One region of the Bartonella vaga genome, then DNA from elsewhere that is predicted to be linked to it. Evidence: predicted binding sites of a transcription regulator. Region 1 holds the regulator's gene; the other holds the start of a gene.
The links. The regulator HrcA, encoded in region 1, represses chaperone genes, less so after heat shock. The targets are predictions, from matches to a motif close to GTTAGCACTCNCNNNNNGNGAGTGCTAAC.
Positions count from the first base shown of each region.

Region 2: the regulator HrcA is predicted to act here: its motif matches at 2,268-2,296, upstream of groES (co-chaperone GroES).

Region 1 covers NZ_JAYMZK010000001.1:108,549-111,984, reverse strand. The annotation lists gene rdgB (RdgB/HAM1 family non-canonical purine NTP pyrophosphatase) at 1-615, opposite strand, end outside; gene hrcA (heat-inducible transcriptional repressor HrcA) at 926-1,996, shown strand; gene grpE (nucleotide exchange factor GrpE) at 2,121-2,783, shown strand.
Region 2 covers NZ_JAYMZK010000014.1:6,482-9,917, reverse strand. The annotation lists gene groL (chaperonin GroEL) at 217-1,860, opposite strand; gene groES (co-chaperone GroES) at 1,923-2,219, opposite strand; gene fumC (class II fumarate hydratase) at 2,443-3,436, shown strand, end outside.

The sequences.
Region 1 (3,436 bases):
CTTGAAAGCACGTGCGCGATGCGAGAGAGGTATTTCATTATTGAGTTTCCAGCTATGTTTTTGCTTCGTTGACATTTCGCCAAAGGTATTTTCGTATCCATCGGGTAAAAAAATGGGGTCAAAACCGAAACCTTTGTCTCCACGTGGAGGCCAAATGAATGTTCCTTCAACGCTACCACGGAAATAATCTGCGTGAGCATCAGGCCATGCAATGCAGATGACTGATATAAACCGGCCTTTCCGTTGGCTTTTTTCACATGCTCCGATTTTTTGGAGTTCATCTTCTACTTTTTGCATAGCTTTTGAAAAGTTACGTGTGCCATCCGGTTGCAATGCCCAATCGGCTGTATAGACGCCTGGCGCGCCACCTAGTGCATCCACCTCCATGCCAGAGTCATCGGAGAGGGCAGGAAGTCCTGTACTTTTTGCTGCTTCAAAGGCTTTGATGAATGCATTTTCTTCAAAAGTTGTTCCCGTTTCTTTTGGCTCCGGTAATCCGAGTTCTTTTGCTGACTGTATTGTTAAACCGAAGGGAGCAATCAAAGTTGTGATTTCATGTAATTTGCCGGTGTTATGTGTAGCAATGACGAGTTTTTTAGCTGTTATACTTCTCATATACATTTTTCCAGAAATGAAAGGGGGGCTATTATTGTTTAAAAATCATATTAAATGATTATATATACAGGCTTTACTAGATTTTAGGCAGACGATTCTCTTGCATATTTATTGATATTTCATTTAAATGAAATATCCTATATTTTATGAGGACAATGATTGAAAATACATATAGGCGGTTTCTTTTTTGATGATAGCATTTTTCATTATAAATGTATAATATGTTTTTGCACTACTTAGGACTGTTTGACCAAATCTTGGCAAAGCTTATATAAGAAAGAAACTTTTTTGAAGTAGTGAAACAATTGTGATGAAGCACAAACCTATTGATGATGAACTAAAATACCTTGATGAGCGTTCGCGTGATATATTTCGCCATATTGTTGAAGCTTATCTTAATGATGGTGAACCTGTCGGATCACGGAATCTTTCGCGGCTTTTACGACAGACATTATCGCCTGCGACGATTCGCAATGTGATGAGTGATCTTGAACATCTTGGTCTAATTTATGCACCTCATGTGTCTGCAGGACGAATGCCTACACAATCAGGATTACGTTTTTTTGTTGATGCATTTATGGAAATGGGTGATTTGCCAAATGAAGAGCGTGAAAGTATCGAAATGCAAGTTAAAGAGGCTGGTCATGCGCAGTCAGTTGAACATTTTCTCATCCAAGCTAGCCAAGTTCTTTCAGATCTTTCACGTGGAGCAGGACTCGTCCTCGCGACAAAACATGAAGGAATCTTGAAGCATATTGAATTTGTGCGTCTTGATGGGGAGAATGCTCTTGCAGTTTTAGTGACCCAACAGGGAGAAGTTGAAAATCGTATTGTTCATTTACCAGAAGGTGTTACTCATGCACAATTGACGGAGGCAACGAATTTTCTCAACGCTCACATTCAGGGGCTCACATTGAGTGAAGCTAAGGGAGAAATTGCGCGTTTATGCTCAGAAACACGAGCCGCATTAGACCATTTATCTCACCACCTTGTTGAAACAGGGTTAGCTCTTTGGGGAGGAGAAGATGTTGATCATAAAATACATTTAATCGTTCGTGGGCGAAGTAATTTGTTGGAAGATGTGAAGGCAAAAGAAGATTTAGAGCGTTTACGGCATTTGTTTGATGACCTTGAAACGTGTGAAAGTATGGTGCAGCTCCTTGATTTAACGGATGAAGGTTCGGGAGTTCGGATCTTTATTGGTTCAGAAAATAAGTTGTTTTCGCTTTCTGGTTCTTCTTTAGTTGTGGCACCTTATCGCGATTCAAAACAAAGAGTCATTGGAGCTTTAGGAGTTATTGGGCCAACACGGCTTAATTATGCAAGGATCGTGCCTATGGTGGATTACACGGCTCAACTTTTGTCACAGCTGTTACGTTAAATGACTAGGTGGATATTTGTATTATAAACGCTTATTGTATTTAAGATTCGTACATACCCCTTGATTTTTGTCTGTAAAATTTCGATATCGATAATAATGAATCTTATGAAGGAATAGAATTTTTATGTCTGATGAAAAAAACAAATTTACTGATGCTTCATTTGAAAATTCCGATTTGAAAAACCCAGCTGATCGTGATGCGTTTAAACAAGCAGCTGATGAGTTTTTAAAAACGCGTGAAGCAGAGGTTCGCGCAGAAGTTGAAGAGAAAGAAAATGAAATTATAGATCCCTTAGCTGCTTTGCAAAATGAAAATAAAGAGCTGAAAGATCAACTTTTACGCCTTGCTGCCGATATGGAAAATCTGCGACGTCGTACTGCGCGTGATGTTGCAGATGCAAAGGCTTACTCAATTGCTAATTTTGCACGTGATATGTTATCTGTTTCTGATAACCTTAGTCGTGCTTTGGAGGCTATTCAAGAAGGGGCACGTGAAAATGATGTTGGTTTGAAAACACTAGCAGAGGGGGTTGAAATGACTGAGCGTGCAATGATAGCCGCGTTAGAGCGTCATGGGGTAAAGAAGATTTTTCCAGAGGGACAAAAATTTGATCCTCATTTTCATCAAGCTATGTTTGAAATTTCTAATCCCGATGTTCCAGATAATACCGTTCAGCAAGTTGTGCAGGCGGGTTATATTATTGGTGAACGTGTACTTCGTCCGGCGATAGTTGGTGTAGCAAAAGGAGGAACAAAAGAAGTTCCTGTTGAATCCGACTCGGCTTGAAACACATCAGCAATAAAATCTCTAGTGCAAAAATGTGGCATTATGTGCATTCATATTTATGAAGCATTTTATCAAAGAGAGCTTTAAGGGTGTTTTAGCACCCTTTTATCCTCGAAGTATTCAGATTGCCTTCACATATATAATATTGTTTGAAATATGGCCGATAACAATAAAATAAAATGATCAAGTAGGAAAAGAAGAAACGAAGAATTGTGCCGAAAAGATAGATAAGAAGGTAGATCTTCAAGTTTAATACCTGGTCGGCTACGCAAGAATAATATGGCGGGCTGGGTTCTTTTTGATTCGGTTTTAATCTTAAGCTTCTCTGAATATATTACATCTTTATGTGTAAAAGGTTGAGGGTTTCACAAGGCTCAATACGAATAATCAAAAAAAACAAAATATATGAAAACTTTGCAGACTAATCCGTTATCCTCTTTGTAGGCCATTTGTTTTAAAAAAAGCTAATAGCACTAACAAACGTAGCGCAACACCTTCTCATACATAAAAAAGTCTTACTACAAGCGTAAGTACAGATAAGTTGATAGTATCATTATCTCTCCGACGAGAATGAAGATAAAAAATGTTTTAAAAGTAATTACCATGATTATAAATTGGATTGAAGGGTGTATGCTCCCTTCTTTATGAGGGTT
Region 2 (3,436 bases), on a different contig from region 1:
AAAAAATCTCAAAGAAAAACGCTGCTCTAAAATATTTATTATGCAAAACAAACATATATAAGTGAAAAGTAAAATTTGTTAGCGCAATAATAATTCATAAGAAACCGTATGAAAACAGAACAACCATAATAAAATAAAACCGATTGTATAAGAACAAGAAAAATCATACAAAAAAAACGGGCCAATTTGACCCGTTTCTTATCTTTATGAAAAGGCTTAGAAATCCATTCCGCCCATTCCACCCATTCCACCAGCAGGCATTGGAGGAACTGGAGTATCTTTTTTGGGAGCTTCAGCAACCATCGCTTCTGTTGTGATAAGAAGGCTTGCAATTGAAGCAGCATTCTGAAGAGCAGAACGCACAACCTTCACTGGGTCAACAATTCCCAAAGCAATCAAATCACCAAATTCACTTGTTGCAGTATTGTAACCAAATGTGTCTGCATTATTTTCTAGCACTTTACCAACAATAATCGCTGCTTCTTCACCAGCATTTGTTGCAATTTGGCGTGCAGGTGCTTGTAATGCACGGCGAACGATATTGATACCAGCTTCTTGATCTGGGTTTCTTCCTTTAACGGTTAACGCATTTGCAGCACGCAACAATGCGGTTCCACCACCAGCAACAATACCCTCTTCCACAGCAGCACGTGTTGCGTTTAAGGCATCATCCACACGATCTTTCTTTTCTTTTACTTCAACTTCTGTAGCACCACCAACACGGATAACAGCAACACCACCAGCAAGTTTAGCGAGTCTTTCTTGCAATTTCTCACGATCATACTCAGAAGTTGTTTCCTCAATCTGAGCTTTAATCTGGTTTATGCGTGCAGTAATTTCAGATTTTTGTCCAGAACCATCAACAATCGTTGTATTCTCTTTAGAAATATTAACTTTCTTTGCACGACCAAGCATATCCAAAGTGACATTTTCAAGTTTAATGCCCACATCTTCAGAAATAACCTGACCTGATGTCAAGATTGCGATATCCTCGAGCATTGCTTTACGGCGGTCACCAAATCCTGGAGCTTTCACAGCAGCAATTTTCAAACCACCGCGTAGTTTGTTAACAACAAGCGTTGCTAAAGCTTCGCCTTCCACATCTTCAGCGATAATGAGAAGCGGTTTGCCAGACTGAACAACAGCTTCGAGTACTGGAAGCAAAGATTGCAGATTAGACAATTTCTTTTCATGAATGAGGATGTAAGGATCATCAAGATCAGCCACCATTTTATCCGCATTCGTCACAAAGTAAGGAGAAAGATATCCACGATCAAATTGCATACCTTCAACAACTTCTAATTCCGTTTCAGCAGTTTTTGCTTCTTCCACGGTAATAACGCCTTCATTGCCAACTTTTTCCATGGCATTAGCAATCATTTTACCAATTTCTGCAGCACCGTTAGCAGAAATTGTTCCTACTTGTGCGATTTCTGCTGAAGTTTGGATTTTCTTCGCTTTTTTGAAGAGATTTGCTACCACTTCATCAACAGCAGCATCAATTCCGCGCTTGAGATCCATTGGGTTCATGCCTGCAGCAACAGCTTTTACGCCTTCTTGTACAATGGCTTGCCCTAAAACAGTTGCAGTTGTTGTACCATCACCAGCAATATCATTGGTTTTGGAAGCCACCTCGCGCAACATTTGCGCACCCATGTTTTCGAACTTATCTTCCAGTTCGATTTCCTTTGCAACGGATACACCATCTTTTGTGATGCGAGGTGCACCGAATGATTTATCGATCACCACATTGCGACCTTTAGGGCCGAGAGTTACCTTAACAGCATTAGCAAGGATATCGACGCCGCGCAATAAACGCTCACGCGCTTCACGGCCAAATTTGACTTCTTTAGCAGCCATTTAACTTCTCCTTGGAGTTCTCTATCTCAAATAATATATAATGAAAGAATTGAGAGGCTAAATTAGCCCAAAATTCCCATAATGTCAGATTCTTTCATAATTAAGAGGTCTTCCCCGTTAATTTTTACTTCGGTTCCAGACCATTTCCCAAATAGAATACGGTCTCCCGTTTTTACTTCTAAAGGCACACGCTTCCCGTTATCATCGAGTGCACCATTGCCAATAGCAATAACTTCACCTTCTTGAGGTTTTTCCTTTGCTGTATCAGGAATAATAATCCCACCAGCAGTCTTATTCTCAGATTCAACCCGACGGACAACGACACGATCGTGAAGTGGACGGAATTGTATGTTAGCCATGTTTTAAATCCTTAAAACTTAATATAATTGCATTAATCTTAAGTCCTTGCTAGCACTCTTAACATGGGAGTGCTAACACTACTTCAGATATACAATTGCCCCCCCTTAATGTCAAGGACTCTGCAACAAAATAATTTACCTAAAGAGGCTTCAAAGTCTTGCCTCTTTTTTCTATTTTGCGTTAACTAGTTTTTATTAACCCGTAAACAAAAAGGATCTTATCATGGTTGAAACACGTCAGGAAACGGATAGCTTTGGAACGATTTCGGTACGTCAAGATCGTTATTGGGGCGCACAAACTGAACGTTCTCTGCATAATTTTAATATTGGCATAGAAAAACAGCCCCTAACCATCATTTATGCCTTAAGCCTTATAAAAAAGGCTGCCGCTATTGTAAATATGGAAAAAGGAAAGCTTTCGCAAAACATTGGAAAAGCGATCATTACTGCTGCTGACGAAGTGCTCGCAGGTGTATTCGATAAACACTTCCCACTTTCTGTGTGGCAAACGGGTTCTGGCACGCAAAGCAATATGAATGTGAATGAAGTTATTGCCAACCATGCCAATATACTTTTGGGAGGAAAACTAGGGAGCAAAACACCCGTTCATCCTAATGACCACGTAAATATGAGCCAATCATCAAACGATTCCTTTCCCACAGCGCTTCATATTGCCACCACACTGCAAACACGCCAACACTTATTTCCTATTCTTGAATCCCTTATTACTACTTTAGTAAAAAAAGAAGAAGAATTTGCTGACATCATTAAAATTGGACGTACCCATACACAAGATGCAACACCCTTAACTTTAGCGCAAGAATTTTCAGGCTATCGTGCCGCACTAGAAGCCAACCGCAAACGCATAGAAACAGCTCTTGCTGACGTCCAAACACTTGCTCAAGGAGGTACAGCCGTTGGAACAGGACTCAATGCACCGAAAGGTTTTGATGTTGCCTTTGCAGAAACAATTAGCGCACTCACAGGAGTAACCTTCAAAACCGCCACTAATAAATTTGAGGCTCTCGCCCATCATGGAGCCCTTGCACATTTCCACGGAAGTCTGAATGCATTAGCCGCCGATCTATTCAAAATTGCCAATGACATACGGTTTTTGGGATCAGGCCCACGCTCAGGATTAGGAGAGCTAAGCCTACCAGAAAACGAACCAGGATCTTCCATTATGCCAGGAAAGGTGAACCCTACACAGTGTGAAG